2 regions of the Delftia sp. NA_296.1 genome follow, and region 2 is predicted to be linked to the other one. Evidence: predicted binding sites of a transcription regulator. Region 2 holds the regulator's gene; the other holds the start of a gene.
What was found. The regulator LexA, encoded in region 2, represses DNA repair genes until DNA is damaged. The targets are predictions, from matches to a motif close to ACTGTATNNNNATACAGT.

Region 1: ACUTR7_RS12675 (DNA topoisomerase IV subunit B) is a predicted target of LexA. The motif match lies at 7,939-7,956, and genes of this name have one in related genera.

The regions. Positions count from the first base shown of each region.
Region 1 covers NZ_JBQZGF010000004.1:383,717-394,565, forward strand. Annotated here, with positions in the region: gene ACUTR7_RS12650 (DNA internalization-related competence protein ComEC/Rec2) at 1-47, opposite strand, end outside; gene ACUTR7_RS12655 (RidA family protein) at 221-679, shown strand; gene ACUTR7_RS12660 (methyl-accepting chemotaxis protein) at 723-2,492, opposite strand; gene parC (DNA topoisomerase IV subunit A) at 2,620-5,007, opposite strand; gene ACUTR7_RS12670 (lytic transglycosylase domain-containing protein) at 5,047-5,919, opposite strand; gene ACUTR7_RS12675 (DNA topoisomerase IV subunit B) at 5,923-7,905, opposite strand; gene ACUTR7_RS12680 (MFS transporter) at 8,066-9,292, shown strand; gene ACUTR7_RS12685 (hypothetical protein) at 9,306-9,455, shown strand; gene ACUTR7_RS12690 (class I SAM-dependent methyltransferase) at 9,527-10,096, shown strand; gene dapA (4-hydroxy-tetrahydrodipicolinate synthase) at 10,172-10,849, shown strand, end outside.
Region 2 covers NZ_JBQZGF010000001.1:649,673-660,521, reverse strand. Annotated here, with positions in the region: gene ACUTR7_RS03150 (DUF4124 domain-containing protein) at 400-930, opposite strand; gene ACUTR7_RS03145 (hypothetical protein) at 1,038-1,241, opposite strand; fluoride riboswitch at 1,353-1,416, shown strand; gene crcB (fluoride efflux transporter CrcB) at 1,498-1,884, shown strand; gene ACUTR7_RS03135 (AAA family ATPase) at 2,063-2,620, shown strand; gene ACUTR7_RS03130 (FecR domain-containing protein) at 2,668-3,639, opposite strand; gene ACUTR7_RS03125 (sigma-70 family RNA polymerase sigma factor) at 3,644-4,120, opposite strand; gene ACUTR7_RS03120 (hypothetical protein) at 4,375-4,707, opposite strand; gene lexA (transcriptional repressor LexA) at 4,960-5,634, opposite strand; gene ACUTR7_RS03110 (asparaginase) at 5,733-6,722, shown strand; gene adk (adenylate kinase) at 6,815-7,471, opposite strand; gene kdsB (3-deoxy-manno-octulosonate cytidylyltransferase) at 7,736-8,527, opposite strand; gene ACUTR7_RS03095 (Trm112 family protein) at 8,595-8,777, opposite strand; gene lpxK (tetraacyldisaccharide 4'-kinase) at 8,842-9,858, opposite strand; gene ACUTR7_RS03085 (ExbD/TolR family protein) at 9,872-10,297, opposite strand; gene ACUTR7_RS03080 (MotA/TolQ/ExbB proton channel family protein) at 10,329-10,849, opposite strand, start outside.

The sequences.
Region 1 (10,849 bases), on a different contig from region 2:
GTCCAGGAAGACGGCGAGAGGGTTTGGGCAGCTGCCGCAGGGTGCATCCACACATGCTAGGAGCGGATGCCGCGCAGCCACCATGCAGCGCCTCGGATTCAGACAACAATCAGACTGACGGAAGCCCAGGCCCTGACATGCCAGGGTGCAAGGGGCTGTGTCACACTGTCCGCCACCCCGGCACTGGTGCCGGATTTTTCTTGTCTCGAAGGAATCAACGATGAGCGTTTACGAACAACTGAAGGCCCTGAACATCGAACTGCCGTCGCCTGCCATCCCGGCGGCGGCCTACGTGCCCTATGTGCAGACGGGCAATCTGGTGTTCCTGAGCGGCCATATCGCGCGCAAGGACGGCAAGGTCTGGGCCGGCCAGCTGGGCCGTGATCTGCAGACTGCCGACGGCCAGCAGGCCGCGCGCGCCATCGCCATCGACCTGATGGGCACGCTGCAGCACGCCGCCGGCGGCGACCTGGGCCGCGTGCGCCGCATTGTCAAGCTGATGTGCCTGGTCAACTCCACGGGCGACTACACCGAGCAGCACCTGGTGGCCAACGGCTGCAGCGAGCTGCTGGGCCAGGTCTTCGGCGATGCCGGCACGCATGCGCGCAGCGCCTTCGGCGTGGCCCAGATCCCGCTGGGCTCCTGCGTGGAAATCGAGCTGATCGCCGAACTGGCCTGATCGGCAGCATGCCGCCGCACGGCGCCGCCGTGCTCGCAGGCGGCTAGAAGCTCTCCCATTGGCCATCCTCGGCTGCCGGTGCGGCAGGCCGGGGCGCCGAGGCCAGCTTGGGCGCCGCCGCCCTTGCTGCGGCAGGCCGCGCGACAGCCGGCCCGACAGCCGCAGGCGCCACGGCTGTTGCCGGCCGCCTTGGCGCTGCGGCAGCGCTGTGCGCAGTGCGCACCGCCGGCGCAGCCTGCCTTGCGAGCGTCGTCGGCGAAGGCGCCAGGTGCGCCACCTTGAACACCGCCACCGTGCGCGACAGCTGCTCGGCCTGCTCCCGCAGGCTTTGCGCTGCGGCCGCGCTTTGCTCGACCAGGGCCGCGTTCTGCTGCGTCATCTGGTCCAGCTGTCCCACGGCCTGGTTGACCTGGGCCACGCCCGCGCTTTGCTCCGAAGAGGCCGCCGTGATCTCGCCGATGGTGTCGGCCACGCGCTGCACGGACTGCACGATGCCCTCCATGGTGGTGCCGGCATCGCCCACCAGGCGGGCGCCGTCCTCCACCCGTTCCACCGAAGCGCCGATGAGCTGGCGGATTTCCTTGGCAGCCGCCGCACTGCGCTGTGCCAGCGTGCGCACCTCGCTCGCCACCACGGCAAAGCCCCGGCCCTGCTCTCCGGCGCGGGCCGCCTCCACGGCGGCGTTCAGCGCCAGGATATTGGTCTGGAAGGCAATGGAGTCGATGACGCCGACGATGTCGGCAATCTGCCTGCTGCTGTCGTTGATGCCCTTCATGGTCTCGACCACCCGGGCCACGACCTCACCGCCGCGCTGCGCCACCTGTGACGCACCCGCCGCCAGGCTGCTGGCCTGCTGGGCACTGCTGGCGCTTTGCTGCAGCGTGCTGGTGAACTGCTCCATGGCGGCAGCCGTCTCCTGCAGGTTGCTGGAGGTCTGCTCGGTGCGCACGGACAGGTCCTGGTTGCCGGTGGCGATCTCGGCGCTGGCGATGGCGATGCTGTCCGTGCTCTGGCGCACCTGCTGCACCATGCCCGACAGCGATTCGCTCATGGCCTGCAACGAGCGCAGCAGGTCGCCGAATTCATCAGCACGCTGTGCCTGTCCCTGCACGCCTGCGCTCAGGTCGCCTGCGGCAATGCGTTCGGCCAGTTCGCTGGCCTCGGCCAGGGGCCGGCGGATGCTGGCAATCAGGAAATGGGCGCCGATGACGATGCCCAGCAGCAGCAGGCCCACGGCCGCAGCGGCAAAGCCCACAGTGAGCCTGCGCGAGGCGGCCATCTCTTGCTGGCTGCTGCGCGCCACCTGCTCCTGCATCTGCACGAAGTCGCGCAGCGACTGCAGATAGGCATCCACGGCAGGGTTGTAGGACTGCTTGACCAGGACCAACGCCTGCTCCTGCCGGCCATCGGCCTTGAGCTGGCGTGCCTGGGCACGCAGTTCGATCATGGTCTTGCGGGCTGCCGCAATCCTGGCCATCTGCGCCTTGTCTGCGTCGGACAGGGGCATGGCTTCCAGTGATTTCTGCACCTCGGTGATCCGCGCCGAGGTGGCGCTGATCACGTCCTTGAACTCGGCCTCGACGGCAGCATCACTGCTGACCACCACGGCCTGGGTGCGGGCTGCGTTGGTTTCGGTCAGCCCCATCCAACGCACGGCGGCCTGGACCCGCGCCTGCATCTCCTGGGTCACCGCCTCGGACCGGGCCTGGACCTGGGCCGAGCGATAGCCCGACAAGCCGACCACGCCCACCAGCGCCACCACGATGGCGGCCACTGCAAGCCACAGCTTGTGTGCCATGCGAAGTCGCAGCATATCCAGTCTCCCTCATTTTGGAAGACTCCATGTTGAGGCCTGGAAGAAGGCCTGGTGGGCGGAAAAACCCAGAGGAAACCCCTGATCCGCCCCTTTCGCGCAGGACATTGCAGGGGCGGCCGCGTTCTTACTCCACGCGCGTCACGCTTTGCGGCTTGAAGCCCAGGTCGGCCGACTTGCCCTTGCGGCCGCGCGTGCCACGGGCATTGTTGAGACTGCGGATCTCCAGCGTCTCGCTGCGCTCCTTGCCGCCGCGGCCCAGGCCATCGATGCGGATGCTGCGCGTGTAGGCGGCAGCGCCCGCCAGCGTGTCCTTGTCCTCCAGGTCGAGCAGCATGAGGCCGCGCCCGCCCTTGGCCATGTGCTTGAGGCTGGCGATCTCGAAGGTGAGGATGCGGCCACCCGTGGAAGCGCAGATCACATGCGTGGCCGGCAGCAGCAGGCCCGCGCCCTGCTCGCCTTCCTGCGGCTCGGCGCGTGCGCCCATGGGCACGCCGTAGGCCGTGGACGGGGCGCACAGCGTCTCGCCGTCGGCCAGCGTGACGAAGGCCTTGCCCGCCTTCTGGCGCGAGACCATGTCGCTCACCATGGCCACGAAGCCGTAGCCACCCGACCCCGACAGCAGCAGCGCCGTGCCCTCGGCACCGGCGAAGTAGTACAGGATCTGGGTGCCGGCCTCCAGCTCGATGAGCGTGGTCACGGGCTGGCCATCGCCGCGCCCGCCGGGCAGTTGCGCCACCGGCACCGAATAGATGCGGCCATTGCTGCCAAAGGCCAGCAACTGGTCCACGGTGCGGCACTCGAAGGTGCCGTGCAGGCTGTCGCCGGCCTTGAAGCTCAGCGTGCCCGCATCGACGCCATGGCCCTGGCGCGTGCGCACCCAGCCCTTGTCCGAGATGATGACCGTGGTGGGTTCATCGACCACCTTGACTTCGGCGACGACCTTCTTTTCCTCCTGGATCAGCGTGCGGCGCGCATCGGCGAACTGCTTGGCATCGGCCTCGATCTCCTTGCAGATCAGGCGGCGCATGGTGCTTTCGCTGCCCAGGATGTCTTCGAGCTTGCCTTGCTCCGTGCGCAGCTCCTTGAGTTCCTGCTCGATCTTGATGGCCTCCAGCCGCGCCAGCTGGCGCAGGCGGATTTCAAGAATGTCGTCGGCCTGGCGCTCGGACAGCGCAAAGGCATCGATCAGCGCCTGCCGGGGCTCGTCGCTGGCCCGGATGATGGCGATGACCTTGTCGATGTTCAGCAGCACGGCCTGGCGGCCTTCGAGGATGTGGATGCGGTCCAGCACCTTGGCCAGCCGGTGCTGGCTGCGCCGCGTGACCGTGGTCTGGCGGAAGGCGATCCATTCCTCGAGCATCAGGCGCAGGCTTTTCTGCACCGGGCGGCCATCGAGGCCGATCATGGTCAGGTTGATGGAGCTGGACGACTCCAGGCTGGTATGCGCCAGCAGCGCCGTGATCAGTTCCTGCTGCGGCACCTTGCCGGTCTTGGGCTCGAAGACCAGGCGCACGGGCGCATCCTTGCTGGACTCGTCGCGCACGCCGTCGAGCACGGCCAGCATGCTGGCCTTGAGCTGGGTCTGTTCCTGGCTCAACGCCTTCTTGCCGGTCTTGACCTTGGGGTTGGTGATGTCTTCGATCTCTTCGAGCACCTTCTGCGCCGAGACGCCGGGCGGCAGCTCGGTCACCACGATCTGCCACTGGCCGCGCGCCAGTTCCTCGATCTTCCAGCGCGCGCGCAGCTTGAGGCTGCCACGGCCCGTGCGATAGGCGTCCTGGATGTCGGAGGCGCTGCTGATGATCTGCCCGCCACCCGGATAGTCGGGGCCGGGGATGATCTGGAACAGTTCCTCGTCGCTGAGCTGGGGCCGCTTGATCAGGGCCACGCAGGCGTCGGCCACCTCGCGCAGGTTGTGGCTGGGGATTTCCGTGGCCAGGCCCACGGCAATGCCGCTGGCGCCATTGAGCAGGGCGAACGGCAGGCGCGCGGGCAGTTGCTGCGGCTCCTGCGTGCTGCCGTCGTAGTTGGGCACGAAGTCCACCGTGCCCATGTCGATCTCGTCGAGCAGCAGGCCGGTGATCTTGGACAGGCGCGCCTCGGTGTAGCGCATGGCGGCTGCGCCGTCGCCGTCGCGGCTGCCGAAATTGCCTTGGCCATCGACCAGCGGATAGCGCTGGTTGAAGTCCTGCGCCATGCGCACCAGCGCGTCGTAGGCCGACTGGTCGCCGTGCGGGTGAAAGCGGCCCAGCACATCGCCGACCACGCGTGCGCTCTTGACGGGCTTGGCTGCCGTGTTGTGGTTGGGACCGCTGTAGCTCAGGCCCATGCGGTCCATGGCGTACAGAATGCGCCGCTGCACGGGCTTGAGGCCGTCGGTCACATCGGGCAGTGCCCGGCCCTTGACCACGGACAGTGCGTATTCGAGATAGGCCCGTTGCGCGTACTGGCCCAGGTCCAGTGCATCGCCGGCCGCCTGTTGTGCCAGATCCAGAGAGGTTTGGTCGCTCATGAAGAAATTCGTGATCTCAAAAAATGCAATGAATGCCGCTCATTGCGGCGTGGGCAGTCCTGTGGGCAGCGTCATGCGCACCCGGGGCGTGGTGCCCGGCAACGCCGCTGCTGCAGGCGCTGCAGGGCCCGCGCGCTCGCGCCCGCCCTGCAGCTGCTCGTAGATGCCGAGCACGGCCTTCACGTAATTGCGGGTTTCCTGGAAGGGAGGGATGGCCTGGCCCGCGCGCCGCACGGCGCCCTCGCCTGCGTTGTAGGCGGCCAGCACCAGGTCCAGCCGGCCGGGGAACAGCCCCATCAGATGGTTGAGGTAGCGCGCGCCGGCCGGCACGTTGACGGCCGGATCGGCCAGTTGCTGCTGCACGCTGCGCTGGCGGCTGGCCTCCACGCCGAAGCGCTGGGCCGTGGCCGGCATCAGCTGCATCAGGCCGACCGCCCCCTTGGGCGAGATGGCCTGCGCGTCAAAGCCCGACTCGACGGCGATCACGGCCTTGAGCAGGTCGTAGTCCACGCCCGTGTGGTCCGCCGCCTTGCGCAGATGGCCGCGCACGCTCTTGTAGCGCGGCGAGATGTCGAAGAAGCTTTGCAGCCGCGTATGCGCCTGCAGCCTGCGGCCGGCATCGCCGCTGCCGTCAGCGTCGGCAGCGGCCTCGGCCTGCACCATCGGGGGCTTGAGCCCCTGCTCGGCGCTGTCATAGACCGAGCCGCGAAAGTACAGCCTGTAGCGCTCGTCCAGCGCCTCGGCAGCGAAGTGCGTGATGCCGCGCTCGTCCACGAAGGCCCAGAGATCGGCATGCGCCGGCCGCGCCAGCCCCCACAGCGCCAGGGCCAGGCCCAGCGCCGCCAGCGCGCGCACCCCGGCGCCGCGCGCCGGGTGCGGGCGGTGCTTCAGGGCGGCGCGGAGCACAGTCATGGGTCAGATATCGACTTCAATGGCGTCGCCATGGAGCTCCATGAGCTCGCGGCGCGCTGCGGCCTCGCCCTTGCCCATGAGCTTGGTGACGACCTGCTCGGCCGCCGCGAAGTCCAGGTTCATGAACTGCACGGGCAGCAGGCGGCGCGTGTCGGGGTTGAGCGTGGTCTCCCACAGCTGCTCCGCATTCATCTCGCCCAGGCCCTTGAAGCGGCTGATCTGGCATTTCTCGCGCGGCACGCCGTCCTTGGCCGATTTGTCCAGGATGGCGGTCAGCTCGCCCTCGTCCAGCGCGTACATCTTGGCCGCAGGCTTCTTGCCGCGCGCAGGCACGTCCACACGGAACAGCGGCGGCAGCGCCACATGGATGTGGCCGGCCTCGATGAGCTTGGGGAAATGGCGGAAGAACAGCGTCAGCAGCAGCACCTGGATGTGCGAGCCGTCCACGTCGGCATCCGAAAGAATGCAGACCTTGCCGTAGCGCAGGCCCGACAGGTCGGGCGTGTCGTTGGGGCCATGCGGGTCCACGCCGATGGCCACCGAGATGTCATGGATTTCGTTGTTGGCGAACAGCCGGTCGCGGTCCACCTCCCAGGTGTTGAGCACCTTGCCGCGCAGGGGCAGCACGGCCTGGGTTTCCTTGTTGCGGCCCATCTTGGCGCTGCCGCCGGCCGAGTCGCCCTCGACCAGGAAGACCTCGTTCAGGCTCAGGTCGCGGCTTTCGCAATCGGTGAGCTTGCCCGGCAGCACGGCCACGCCCGAGCCCTTGCGCTTTTCGACCTTCTGGCCCGCCTTCTGGCGGGTCTGCGCGGCCTTGATGGCGATCTCGGCCAGCTTGCGGCCCCATTCCACGTGCTCGTTGAGCCACAGCTCCAGCGCGGGGCGCACATAGCCGCTGACCAGGCGCACGGCATCGCGCGAGTTCAGGCGCTCCTTGATCTGGCCCTGGAACTGCGGGTCCAGCACCTTGGCGTTGAGCACATAGCTGGCGCGCGCAAAGACGTCGTCCGGCATGAGCTTGACGCCCTTGGGCAGCAGCGAGTGCATCTCGATGAAGGCCTTGACCGCCTGGAACAGGCCGTCGCGCAGGCCGCTGTCATGCGTGCCGCCGGCGGTGGTCGGGATCAGGTTGACATAGCTTTCGCGCAGCGGTGCGCCGTCCTCGGTGAAGGCCACGCACCAGGCGGCGCCCTCGCCTTCGGCAAAGCTGTCGTGGTGGCGGTCGGCAAAGCCCTCGCCCTCGAACAGGGGGATGACCGCCTCGCCATGCAGGCTTTGCTGCAGGTAGTCGCGCAGGCCGCCCTTGAACTGCCAGGTCTGGGTGTCGCGCGTCTTCTCGTTGACCAGGGTCACCGAAACGCCGGGCATGAGCACGGCCTTGCTGCGCAGCAGGTGCATCAGCTCGCCCATGGGCAGCTGGGGCGATTCGAAATAGCGGGCATCGGGCCACACGCGCACTGTCGTGCCCTGCTTGCGTTCGCCTGCGGCCAGCGGCCGCGACTGCAGGGGCTCGACCACGTCGCCGCCCGAGAAGGCGATGGTGGCCACCTTGCCCTCACGGTGGATGCAGGCCTCAAGGCGCGTGGCCAGCGCATTCGTGACCGAGACGCCCACGCCGTGCAGGCCGCCCGAGAAGCTGTAGGCGCCGCCCTTGCCCTTGTCGAACTTGCCGCCCGCATGCAGCCGGGTGAAGACCAGCTCCACCACGGGCGCCTTTTCCTCGGGATGCATGCCGAAGGGGATACCCCGGCCGTCGTCTTCGACGCTGTAGGAGCCGTCGGAATGCAGGGTGAAGCGGATTTTCTTGCCGAAGCCGGCCAGTGCCTCGTCGGCCGCGTTGTCGATCACCTCCTGCAGCACGTGCAGGGGGTTGTCGGTGCGCGTGTACATGCCGGGACGCTGCTTGACGGGCTCAAGGCCCTTGAGCACGCGTATCGAGCCTTCGGAGTATTCGCTGGCGGAAGTGGGAGATGGTTTGACTGCCATGGGGGCGGATTGTAGTGCGCGGCCCGGCTCAGTGCTGGATGCATTCACAGTCATTGACATTGACTATCCCGAAAAAGCCGCTGCCATCAAGGGCCGCGCTGGCGCATGGGCGACCCAAGCGGCACAGCGCAAAACCCGGAGTTTCGCTAAAGTTTGCCGCATGCAAAAAAACAACCAACCCATGTCCATGGTGCAGATACTGCTGTGCGGGGGCGCAGTCGTGACGCTGTCCATGGGAATCCGCCATGGCTTCGGCCTGTGGCTGCAGCCCATCACCCAGGAAATGGGCTGGACGCGCGAGTCCTTCGCGCTGGCCATCGCCATCCAGAACCTGTCCTGGGGCGTGCTCGGCATCTTCGGCGGCATGCTGGCCGACCGCTTCGGCGCCTTCCGCGTGCTCCTGGTGGGCGCGCTGCTGTATGCGCTGGGCCTGGCCGGCATGGCCATGGCGCCCACGACAACCTGGTTCGCCCTGACGGCCGGCGTGGTGATCGGCGCAGCCCAGGCAGGCACCACGTATGCCGTGATCTACGGTGTGCTGGGCCGCCAGATTCCCGTGGCGCGGCGCAGTTGGGCCATGGGCGTGACGGCGGCGGCGGGCTCCTTCGGCCAGTTCTTCATGGTGCCCGTGGAAGGCAGCCTGATCTCGAACTTCGGCTGGTCCAACGCCCTGCTGCTGCTGTCGCTGTGCGCGCTGATGATCATTCCGCTGGCCTTCGGCCTGCGCGAGCCGGGCTTCCAGCCCGGCAACACCCGTCCCGTGCGCGACCAGAGCGCGGGCCAGGCAGTCGCCGAAGCGCTGCGCACGCCCAGCTTCGTGCTGCTGACGGCCGGCTACTTCGTCTGCGGCTTCCAGGTGATGTTCATCGGCGTGCACATGCCCAGCTACCTCAAGGACTACGGGCTGGCGCCACAAGTGGCCAGCGTGTCGCTGGCGCTGGTGGGACTGTTCAACATCGTTGGCACCTACGTGGCCGGCAACCTGGGCCAGCGCCTGCCCAAGCGCTACCTGCTGTCCACCATCTACTTCACGCGCTCGGTGGTGATCGTGCTCTTCCTGCTCGCGCCGCTGACGCCCTGGTCGGTCTATATCTTCTCGGCCGCCATGGGACTGCTGTGGCTGTCCACCGTGCCGCTGACCAATGCCACCGTGGCCCAGATCTTCGGCGTGCAGCATCTGTCCATGTTGAGCGGAATGGTGTTCTTCAGCCACCAGGTCGGCAGCTTTCTGGGTGTCTGGCTGGGCGGCTATCTCTATGACCACACGGGCAGCTACCAGGTGGTCTGGTACCTGGCCATCGGCCTGGGCGTGGCCGCCGGCCTGCTGAACCTGCCCATCCGCGAAGCCCCCGTGGCACGGTTGCGCGCAGCCCAGGCCGCTGCCTGACATGACGACATCCATGACCACATCCACCAGGCCCCGCCCACGCATCCTGCGCAGGCTGGCGCTGTGGGCCGCCGTGCTTATGGTGCTGGGCCTGGTATTCATGCTCTACCTGCAGCCGCAGTTCATGCTGGGCATGGCAGACCAGATCTGGGCCTGCTTCTGAAATGGAAGCGGGAGCGGCGAAGGCCCGGCGGCACAATGTCGGCCGCTTTCACTTTATTTCCAAAATTGCACATGCACGCAGCCACGCCGCCCTCGCCCTGGATCCAACGCTGGTCGCACCTTCTGGCGCCCCAGGCCTCGGTGCTTGACGTAGCCTGCGGGCCCGGCCGGCACATGCGCTGGTTCCATGCGCGTGGCCACGCCGTCACCGGGGTGGACCGCGACGCCCAGGCCCTGGCCGGCCTGCAGGGCGTGGGCGAGCTGCTGTGCGCCGACATCGAAAACGGCCCCTGGCCCCTGCCCGGCCGGCAGTTCGGCGCCGTGGTCGTGACCCACTATCTGTGGCGCCCGCTGTGGCCGGCACTGCTGAACAGCGTGGCCCCCGGCGGCGTGCTGCTGTACGAAACCTTTGCCCAGGGCAATGAGGCTTTCGGCAAGCCTTCCCGCCCTGATTTCCTGCTGGCGCCCGGCGAGCTGCTGCAGGCCTGCGCGGGCTGGCACATCGTGGCCTACGAGCACGGCCAGCTGGGCGAGCCCGATCGCATGGTCCAGCGCATTGCGGCACTGCGCCCCGATGCAACAGGCCGGGAACCCGTGGCCATGCTGGCGCATCAGAAGGCGTCAGGCTCTGCAATCGCCTGAATCCCTACAGGCGCCCGCCTTGGGCCTGCCTCCGACACTCGTTAGAATGATCCTTTCCCGTTTTTTCTTGCGGACATGACATCCTCCTCCGTCGCTCTCACTGGCAGCATCGTTGCCCTCATCACGCCCATGCACGAGGACGGTAGTGTTGACTACCCGGCGCTGCGAAAACTCATCGATTGGCATGTGGCCGAAGGCACGGACTGCATCGGCGTGGTGGGAACGACAGGTGAATCCCCCACCGTCAACGTGGAGGAGCACTGCGAAATCATCCGCGTGTCCGTCGAGCAGGCCGCAGGCCGCGTGCCCGTGATGGCCGGCTGCGGCGCCAACAGCACGCACGAGGCCATCGAGCTGGCCCGCTACGCCAAGAAGGTCGGCGCCGACAGCCAGCTGCAGGTCGTGCCCTACTACAACAAGCCCACGCAGGAAGGCCAGTACCAGCACTTCAAGGCGATTGCCGAAGCGGTGGGCGACCTGCCCGTGGTGCTCTACAACGTGCCCGGCCGCTCCGTGGCCGACATGCAGCACGACACCGTGCTGCGCCTGGCGCAGATCCCCGCCATCATCGGCATCAAGGAAGCCACGGGCAACATCGAGCGCGCCCAGTGGCTGATCCGTGAAGTGCCCAAGGACTTCGGCGTGTACTCCGGCGATGATCCGACCGCTGTGGCCCTGATGCTGTGCGGCGGCCACGGCAACATCAGCGTCACGGCCAACGTGGCACCGCGCCTGATGAGCGATCTGTGCAAG
Region 2 (10,849 bases):
AGATGCCAAGGCTCAAACCGGCGAAGTGCGGCCGTTGGCCCACCATGCCAGCCGCACAGGCGGCTTCCGAATGGCAAGCTGCATCTTGCTCCGCTCGCCCCGTTGCTTATCCTACGAACGCAGGTAGGCAGGTAGGCAGGCAGGCAGGCAGGCAGGCAGGCCAAGGTCGGCTCCGCGCAACCGTATCAGTGGCTTACACACTGGAACGTCTTGGCGACGACGATGTCGAGAAGGCTTGGTGGATGGCCGCCTGTTGGCGAAGTCGGTGAAGACCGGGTTGGCGGCGGTCTGAAGAGGCTGCGTGGCATTGGGAGAATGCCTGAACATGTTCCCACGCCGGTGAGTGGCGCGAGAGGAGTCATGATTGCGCTCGATATCTGGCAGTTCCGTGCCTAGTTCTCATTGAGAAACTGGTTGCTGAATGGAGTGAGGTACTCGCGGTGTCCCAATCACCTTCGGCGGCTCCTGCATCAGGGGCGTATTTGAGCCGCATGCAGCATTGACACCCGTGATCGCGGCATTGGTCCGCATCCGTTTTTCGTCTTGGGAAATGGTGCGAATGCTGGAGACGAATTCCAGCTCCTTGCGCGCCTGCTTGCACTGAAGGGACGCGCCGAGCTGATCGGGCGCAGGAGCAGTTGTCTGGCGGGCTTGCTGCTCGATGACACGCTGCTGGCTATCGATCTGGCGCTGCTGCATTTCGTTCATCTGGCGCTGATACTTTTGTTCATTCGCCTGTGCTGCATCAGCCCGTTCACGGGAGATCTCATCGTCCGATTTTTTGCGCTGTATCAGGGCGCCAGTGTCAGTGCTGCTGCAAGGACTGTCTGAGAAAGTCGACTTTCCAGAAGCATCCTTGCATTGAAAGACCTGGGCTGCGGCAGGCAATGCGAAAAGTGCTGTAAAGATTGCTGTGGTCAAGAGTCGCATATGCATATCGATGAATTGATGGGCCTGATCGGAATCGAATTACAGACGAAGCATAGTCCTTTGACCCGCATGCCCGGCAACTTTCGTCTTGGTTTGAATGGCCCGCTTCACTCTGCGTCCCGCAGGGCAGCGCGGCGGGCTGCTTCAGCGGTCTCCTGAGCCTCCTTCTCGGCTTGCCTGAAACGTTCTTGTGCTGTGGTCGATGTGCCGTCATGGCCGCCTGCGGCGCGCTCACCGATGTGAATGTTGGAAAGCCTTGCTGTGCCGTACAGCAAGGCTGCTGCAATGATCAGGAGCACGATGAATTTCATTGTTGCATTGTGCCGCTGGTCATTTGTAGGGTACGGCCTGCGTCTGCAGAGCAATCTCACCTCTGCCGCTTGCTAGGTCCAGAGTAAACTCGCCCCGGCAGCCAGCACTCGCTGCACGATGGGAATGGAGCTTCCCGAAACCGCCCTGCGAAGGGCTGATGGCTCCTGCCTTGGTGGGATGGGTCCTGCCGGTGGCGGGGCCATGTCTTGATCCTGCCCGGCACGCCCGTCCCGGTTATTCGATGAAAGGACGGTCATGGGGTTCTACGGTTTCATTCTGGTGTTCGTTGGAGGCGGCCTGGGGTCTGCGCTCCGGCATGGCACGAACTTGCTCGCACTGCGGCTGGTGGGCAGTGCGTATCCCCTGGGTACGTTGGCGATCAATGTGCTGGGTGCCTTCGTGATGGGGGTGGTGGTGGAGTGGTTTGCGCTCAAGACATCGCTGCCGCAGAGTGCGCGGTTGTTCATCACCACGGGCATTCTGGGTGGCTTCACCACGTTTTCGACGTACGCGCTGGAGGTCGGCATGCTGTATGAGCGTGGCGACTGGCTGGCCTCCGTGCTGTATGCGCTGGGCTCGCTGGTGCTGGGCGTGGCCGCGCTGTTTGCGGGGTTGGGGCTGGTGCGCATGGTGGCCCATTGAGACACCGCGATTGCGCTATGCTGTGCGCCATGGCCCGCCTGAACGCAACGCAGATTATTCGCACCATCCATTGGATGGTGGGTTAGCCAGCGGCCTTCAGCGCCATGCAACCCGCCCAGAGGAGGCGGGTTTTTTCATTCCGTCTCCGGGGTTTTCTCAAGCCTTTCAGGAGATGGATATGCAGGTTTCCGAACAGTCCCAGCCCCGTTGCGCAGAATATGCCGATGCCCCTGCCGCCAACGCGCGGCTTGCCACGCTGCACATGGTCTGCGGCAAGATCGGCTCGGGCAAGTCAACGCTGGCGCGGCAATTGGCGGCCGAGCCCGGAACGGTGTTGGTCAGCGAGGATTCCTGGCTGGCCGGCCTGTACCCCGGCGAGATGCAGTCGGTAGCCGATTACGTGCGTTGCAGCACGCGGCTCAAGGGGTTGATGGGGGCGCATGTACAGGCGCTGCTGGACGCCGGCGTGTCGGTGGTGCTGGATTTTCCGGCCAATACCCTGGAGGGGCGGGGCTGGGCGCGCAGCGTGTTCGAGAAAGTGGGCGCCTCGCACCGCCTGCATTTTCTGGATGTGCCTGACGAGGTCTGCAAGCAGCGCTTGCGTGTGCGCAATGCGGCGGGCGAGCATCCGTTTCAGGCCAGCGATGAGCAATTCGACCTGATCACGAGCTACTTTGTCGCGCCCTCCGACGAGGAGGGCTTCGACGTGGTGCATCACCCGTATGCGCCGCTCTGAAGTGCTGGTCTGGACGAGAGACTTCGCCACGGCCTCATCCCATCATCTCAGCTTGATCGTGCTTGCACCTCCACCCAATAGCGGGTGCGGGTGCGCAGTTGCAGAGGAAAGCGGCTGACGAGCGCGGCCAGGGCGCGATCCGTGTCATCCACGGGAAAGGCGCCCGAGACAAGCATCCCGGCGACCTCGGCCGAGCAGCCCAGGTAGCCGGGCCGATAGCGGGCAAGGGCGTCAATCAGCTGACCCAACGGCATGTCCAGCGCGACCAGGCCGCCTTCATGCCAGCTGGCTGCAAAGGGGTCTGCGGACGTCGGCGGCTGGGTGGCGCTGGACGAGAAGGCGGCCTGCTGTCCGGCCTGCAATTGCGCGGAGGGCGCATCGCTGTCCAGAGGCTGCAGGCGCACGGCCTTTTCCTGCACGGTGACATGGCACAGGCCATCGTCCGCAAGATGGACCGTGAAGCGCGTGCCCAGGGCCAGTACGTGGCCTTGCGGGGTCTGCACGCTGAAGGGGCGGCCCAGCGCGTCGGGCTCGGTGGCGATGAGGATGCGGCCACGGTGCAGGCGCAGCAGGCGCTGGCGGTCGTCAAAAACGGTGTCCAAGGCGGTGGCCGTATCCAGGGCCACCAGGGAGCCGTCGGGCAGCGTCAGGTTTCGGCGCTCGCCTGTGGCTGTGCGCTGCCCGGCCTGCCAGCTTTCCAGTGGTGCGCCTTTCCAGGCCATCCAGGCCGTGGCGCCGCTGCCCAGGCCCAGAGCCACGCCGCGCACCACGGAGCGGCGGGTGGGCGAGGCGCGACGGCCCAGCGCCTGGCGCGCCAGGGGTGCGGGCAGATGCGACAGTTGCGCGGTGACGGATTGCACGCGCAGCCAGGCGCGCTGGTGGGCGGGATCGGCCTCATGCCATTTCTGCCAGTCCTGTTGCAGGCCCGCTGTGGCAGAGGCGCCGCGCAGTTTCACGTGCCAGGCGGCGGCCTCATGCAAGGCGCGGCGGTCGTTGCCTTCCAGATGTCTCTCGCCCATGTGGCTATGCCAGGACCAGGCAGCAATGCTCCATCGCCCGGGTCAGGTAGTTGCTGACGGTGCGCAGCGATACACCCAGGCGCTCGGCGATCTCTGGGTAGCTCAGTTCCTCGAACTGGGCCAGCACAAAGGCTTCGCGAACCTTGGGAGGAAGGCCCTGGAGCATGCGGTCCACATCCAGCAGGGTCTGCTGGATGATGGCCTGCTCTTCGGGCGAAGGCGCCAGCGATTGTGGCAACTGGGCCAGATAGTCCAGATAGGACTGCTCCAGCGTGCGGCGGCGAAACAGGTCGGCGACCAGGCCCCGGGCGATGGTGGCCAGGTAGCGCCTGGGTTCGCGGATGTCCTGCTGCGGCAGGGGCGAGCGCAGCAGGCGCACAAAGGTGTCCTGGGCCAGGTCGGCGGCATCGTCACGGTTTCCCAGGCGTTTGCGCAGCAGGCTTTCCAGCCAGGGATGGTGATTCTGGTAGAGGCTGTGCACGGAGAAGGCTGGGGCGGAGGAGGCGGGCGCAGTGGCAATCGCTACTGCAAAAGATAATAAGAATGCTTATCAATTATCTTTCAGGCAGGCGCCCCTTCCGCAAAGAGGGCGTCCACTTGTTGCATGTGCGCTACAGGGCAGTGGTGGGCGCCAGCCTGCACCAGCTTTGCGCAGGTCGATTTCTCGCGCGACGCGCGGTCCGCGCCGCCCAGGTTTGTGTCGTGCAAGGTGTGTCGCACACCTTGCATCGGGCCTCAGTTGGCTGCCGGTCCGCCGTGTGCCTCCATGCGCTCCAGCGCAGCGCAGACATCGGCCATTCGCCCGGAGATGAACAGGCATTCCGGCTGCTCCTGCGGCGACCGCTGGATGATGCGCAGGCCTGAAGGCTGCTCAGGCGCGGATTGCAGGGCGGGCTGCGTCGGCAGCAAGGGCAGGATCAGCTGGGCATCTCCATGGTCTGCAGCGCATGCGGCCTTGCCGCGGCGCTGCTGGCCGCGCCGGCGTGCCTTGCTGAAAGAGATCACGTTGGCGGGCTCGGGTGCTGCGGCAGGTAATGGCTGGCACGCAGGGGCTTGTGCAAGAGGCATGGCCGACTCCATGGCGGTCGCAGTCAGGCGGATGCCATGTGCCAGGCGCAGGAAGGAAAAAGAAGACAGTGTTGGCAGAGCGAATCCCATGTGACGACTCCTGTTGGCGTGTTTCAAAGAGGCATGGACACAGGCAGGATTGCGGTTTGCGGGCAAAGCTCCGCCCAGGGCGAAGCTCCAAGGCTTCGCGCCTACCACCTGGGCGGTGCGTGAAATGGGGTGAGGCGGCCTGAGAAGGGCCGCCAGTCCGGCTTACATGGACATGCTGTTGCGGATCAGCCCCACGGCCAGGCCTTCAATGGCAAAGGCCTCTTCGGGGGCGACGCGAATCACCGGGTAATCGGGGTTTTCCGGCAGAAGTTCCACGCCCTGCGTGGTGCGGCGCAGGCGCTTGACGGTGACTTCATCACCCAGGCGTGCCACGACGATCTGGCCGTTGCGGGCTTCGTGTGCTGACTGCACGGCCAGCAGGTCGCCGTCCATGATGCCCGCGTCGCGCATGGACATGCCGCGCACGCGCAGCAGATAGTCGGGGCGCGTCTGGAACAGGCTGGGCTCGACGGAATAGGTTTGGTCGATGTGTTCCTGCGCGAGAATGGGCGAGCCCGCCGCAACGCGGCCCACCAGGGGCAGCATCAGCGGTGCCAGGGCCGACAGCGGCAGTCCGAAGCTGGTGCCGCGCGCGGCATTGATGTTGCGCACGGTGTCGGTACGCAGGCGAATGCCGCGCGAGGTGCCGCTGACCAGTTCGATCACACCTTTGCGGGCCAGGGCCTGCAGGTGTTCCTCGGCAGCGTTGGCGGACTTGAAGCCCAGCGTGTTGGCGATTTCCGCGCGGGTGGGAGGCGCGCCCGTGCGGGAGATGGCGGCCTGGATCAGGTCCAGGATCTGTTGCTGGCGGGCGGTGAGCTTGGGATGGTCGAGCATGGCGTGCGTCCGGTCCTTGAGGGCAGATGGCAGGCTGGGAGGCCATCTGATGATTTATACAGTATCTGTATTTTTAACCAGTTTTCCAAGAGGTGCAAGTGGGGCAGTCAAAGTTGGTGATTCTGGGCACGGGCGGGACCATCGCCGGCCGGGCGGATTCGCAGTCGCAGGGCGTGGGGTACAAGGCCGGGCAGATCACGGTGCAGTCGCTGCTGGAGGCCGTGCCGGACCTGGAGCAGCAGGCGCTGGGACCCGTGCAGACGCAGCAGATCGCGCAGGTGGACAGCAAGGATATGGACTGGCCCGTGTGGCGCGCGTTGCTGCGCGCCTGCACGCAGGCACTGGAGGATGCGGACACACGCGCCGTGGTGATCACGCATGGAACGGACACGCTGGAAGAGACGGCCTGGCTGCTGAACAGCCTGCTGCCGGCCACCAAACCCATTGTGTTGACCTGCGCCATGCGCCCGGCCACGGCCCTGTTGGCAGACGGACCGCAGAATCTGCGCGATGCCGTGACCGTGGCTGCCAGCGGCGGGCGCAGTGGCGTATGGGTGGTGGCAGGCGGCGAGGTGCATGCGGCAGCCCAGGTGCAGAAGGTCCATCCCTACCGGCTGCAGGCAATGCGCTCCGTGGAAGGCGGGCCGCAGGCGTTGGTGGAGGAAGGGCGTGTGCGCTGGCTGGTGCCCGATGCGCCGTCCTCCCCCGCAGCGCCGTCCGCGCGGGCCATGGTGCCTGCGGCCATGTCATCTGATCTGCTGGCGCTGGATGAGCTGCCCTGGGTCGAGGTGGTGTTCAGCGGCGCCTTGGCGCGTGCCAGCGGCGTGGATGCGCTGGTGGCGGCAGGCGTGCGTGGCATCGTCGTGGCTGGCACGGGCAATGCGACGGTTCACGAAGGCATGGAAGCGGCCTTGCAGCGTGCCCGTGACAAGGGCGTCTGGATCTGGCGGGGCACGCGCTGTGCCGAAGGCCTGCCCGTGGCCTCCGGCCTTGGGACCAACCCGGCAGAGGCCGATCTGGCGCAGCTGCCTGTGGCAAAGGCCCGGATTGCGATGATGCTGGCGCTGGCAGCGCAGCCGCGCGATTGAGCCGGGCGGCGACGCCGGTATTTCTTCGGTTGCCGGCGGTCAACAAAAAAGCACCCGGCGGGTGCTTTTTTCGTTGCGGCACATGGCCTGCATCACTCAGCCAGTGCAGCCAGTGCGCGTTGGGTGATGTCCTCGACCGAGCCCAGGCCGCTGATGGCGCGGTACTTGGGTGCCGCTGCGGCTTCCTTTTCGGCCCATGCGCGGTAGTAGTCCACCAGGGGGCGGGTCTGGCTGCTGTAGACGTCCAGGCGCTTCTTGACGGTTTCTTCCTTGTCGTCTTCGCGCTGCACCAGCGGCTCGCCGGTCACGTCGTCCTGGCCTTCGACCTTGGGCGGATTGAACTTGACGTGGTAGGTGCGGCCCGAGGCGGGGTGGGAACGGCGGCCGCTCATGCGCTCGATGATGGCGTCGAAGGGCACGTCGATCTCCAGCACGTAGTCCAGCTTCACGCCAGCGGCCTTCATGGCGTCTGCCTGGGGAATGGTGCGGGGAAATCCATCAAACAGGAAGCCGTTGGCGCAATCGGCCTGGGCGATGCGTTCCTTGACCAGATTGATGATCAGGTCGTCGCTGACCAGTTGGCCGGCGTCCATCACGGCCTTGGCCTGTTGGCCCAGGGGCGTTCCGGCCTTGACGGCGGCACGCAGCATGTCACCGGTGGAAATCTGGGGGATGCCGTACTTCTGGCAGATGAAAGCGGCTTGCGTGCCTTTGCCGGCGCCGGGTGCGCCCAACAAAATCAGTTTCATGGAAGTCCTTGAGGAGAGTAGAAATTCTTGTCTGCCGGATCGGCCCACCGGGGCGGACAGTCCATGCGTCATATTTTTGTCGCGGGCAAGGATAGCACGCACAGGGCTAACACTGGCTTACACGCAGAGGGCAAAACTGTCGCCTGTGCAATCTCCAAAAACTGCGTTTTGCTGTCCGACAAAACCGCATGTGCAGTTGTGTTGTGAATGGCGATGCCGGGCATCGCCATTGGCGCATCTGTATTGGCGTATGCGGGATCCGATTCAGGCGGACAACCGGGCGCGCACCCGTTCCAGGTCTTCGGGGGTGTCCACGCCAGGGCCTGGTGCATGGGGCGTCAGGTGGACGGCGATGCGGTGGCCGTGCCACAGTGCGCGCAACTGTTCCAGCGCCTCCAGCACCTCGGTGGGGGCGGGAGATAGCTGCGGGAAGCTGCGCAGGAAACCGGCACGGTAGCTGTAGATGCCGATGTGGCGCAGGGGCGCGAAGCCGGGGTGGCCCGGAGCTGCCGATGCAGATGCCGTCTCCCACCATGCCTGGCCTGCATGTTCACGCGCAAAGGGGATGGGGGCGCGGCTGAAATAGTGGGCCATGCCCTGGGCATCGCAGACGACCTTGACCACGTTCGGGTTGGTGAAGTCGGCCAGGCTGTCGATGGCATGTGCCGCCGTGCCCATGCTGGCCGAGGGCTGCTGCGGCAGCAGGGCGGCCACGGCATCGATGAGGTCGGGAGCGATCAACGGTTCGTCGCCCTGGACGTTGACGACGATGTCGTCGCCATCCAGGCCCAGCAGTTCGCAGGCCTCGGCCAGGCGGTCGCTGCCGCTGGCGTGGTCGCTGCGGGTGAGCACGGCTGCAACGCCGTGCGCGGCGCAGGCGGCGACGATGCTTTCGTCATCGGCCGCGACCACGCAGCGCGTGGCGCCGCTGAGGCCGGCGCGCTGTGCCACGCGCACGACCATGGGAAGGCCTGCAATGTCTGCGAGGGGCTTGCCTGGCAGGCGGCTGGAGGCAAGGCGGGCAGGAATCAGAACCGTGAAGGGCGCGGTGGGCATGGTGCGTTGCGGAGAAGGTCGAAAGTGCGGGCGCGGGCGTTGTCGGAAATCGGGCCTTGCGGCGCGATCAGTCCTCGAGCTCGTCGTCGTCCAGCGTGCGGGCTTCGGCCTCCAGCAGCACCGGGATGCCGTCGCGCACGGGGTAGGCCAGGCGCGCGCTGCGCGAGACCAGTTCCTGGTGCTCGCGGTCAAAGCGCAGCGGGCCTTTGGTGACGGGGCAGACCAGCAGTTCGAGAAGTTTGGCGTCCATGGCGGATCCTGTGTTTTGGAGGGGGAGGGCGGGCCGTGGCGGCCAGCCAAGACGGTGATGATAGTCAGGCGCGTGGCCTGCGCAGCGCCTGCAGCCGCTGATCCAGCAGCGCCCAGAAATCTGGCGGCAGCTGCAATTGCAGCGCAATGGACCAGGCCTGGGGATGGGTGCGCCACAGCTTGACGGCATCCTTTTCGGTGCAGACCAGCGGGTCTTCATTGCGTCCCAGGCGCTGGAAGCTCTCAAAATTATAGTGATCCGGCAGCGCCTGGGCGTGCTCCAGCGCCAGGCCCTGTTCAGTGGCCAGCATGGAGAAAAAGGCCTCGGGCCGGGCCACGGCGGCCACGGCCTCCACGGGCCGTCCGCGCAGGGCCGCCAGGGGAATGCGCTCACCGTGCGCATTGACGCCTTCAGCGGCCAGTTGGCGATGCATGGCAAAGGCGGGCGCATCCATTGGCGGGCAGGCGCCCGCGTGCAGCACGGCGGTGACGGGGCGCGGCCAGGGTTCGCGCAGCGGGCCTGCCGGCAGCAGCCAGCCATTGCCGATGCCGTCTTCGTTGAAGACGCACAGCTCAATGTCGCGGGCCAGGGCCAGGTGCTGCAGGCCGTCGTCGCTGATGACCACATCCACCTGGGTATGGCGGGCGCGCAGGGCCTGGACGGCCTCGATGCGCTTGCGGGCCACGAAGACCGGCACGCCGCTGGCGCGAGCCAGCAGCGCGGGCTCGTCGCCCACATCGGCGGGGGCGCTTTCGGGCGTGGCTTCTCGGCAATCATCCGTGCTGCGGCCATAGCCGCGCGAGACGATGCCAGGGCTCCAGCCGCTGTCCCGCAGATGGCGGGCCAGGGCGAGCGTGACGGGGGTCTTGCCGGCGCCGCCCGCAATCACATTGCCGACGACGATGACCGGAATGCCGGCCTGGCCTGCACGCCTGAAACCCAGTGCATAGGGCAGCCGATGCAGGCCCAGCAGGGCACGGTACAGCAGGGACAGGGGGAAGAGGGCGCAGGCCAGCGGGCCACGACGGCGCCAGGCCGCGCGAAGCCCCCGGGCTGCGGGGGCGGGGCCATTCCCGGGCATGGAGGCCTTGCCCTCAGCGCCCGGCGCTGGCCGAGGTCTGCGTGGCAAAGGTGATCTGGGACAGTCCGGCGCGGCGCGAGGCCTCCATCACCGACACCACGGACTGGTGCGGCGCGGTGGCGTCGGCGCTGATGATGACCACGCTGTCCTTGCCGGCAACGGCCGCTGCGGCCAGTGCCTGGGTCAGGCCGGTGACGCTGCGGTCTTCCACGGCGGTCTTGTTGATGGCGTAGCGGCCGTCGGCGGCGATGGCGACGATGATTTCGCGGGGCCGGTCGCGCTGCTGCTCGACATCGGCCACAGGAAGGGTCAGCTGCAGCTCGGTGAACTTGCTGTAGGTGGTGGACAGCATCAGAAAGATCAGCACCACCAGCAGCACATCGATGAACGGGATCAGGTTGATCTCGGGCTCGTCACGGCGGCGGGGACGGAAGTTCATGGCAGGTCTCTCGCGTGCGGGTTCTGCGGGTTCACTTGCCGCCGACGCGCACCAGGTGGCGCACGAACTGCTCGGAGGCCAGCTCCATGCCCAGCAGGTAGCCATCGACGCGGGCGCGGAAGTAGCGCCAGAAGATCAGCGCCGGAATGGCGACGATCAGGCCGAAGGCCGTGTTGTACAGGGCGATGGAGATGCCGGCCGCCAGCTGCGCCGGGTTGCCGCCGCCGGTGGCCGATGCGCCGCCTTGCGAGCCGAAGATCTCGATCATGCCGATCACCGTGCCCAGCAGGCCCAGCAAAGGCGCGGCAGAGGCGATGGTGGCCAGCGCGCTCAGGTGCTTTTCCAGCGTGTGGGCAGCAGCGCGGCCGGCGCCTTCCATGGAGGCGCGAAGCTCTTCTTCGCTGCTGTCCGGATGGGCCTGCAGGGCGCGCAGTCCACTGGCCAGGACTTCGCCCAGCGTGGAGTTCTGGGACAGCTGCTGCACGACTTCCTGGCTGGGCAGGCCGCGCGAGGACACGGAAATCGCCTCGCCCAGCAGGGCGGGCGGCGCCA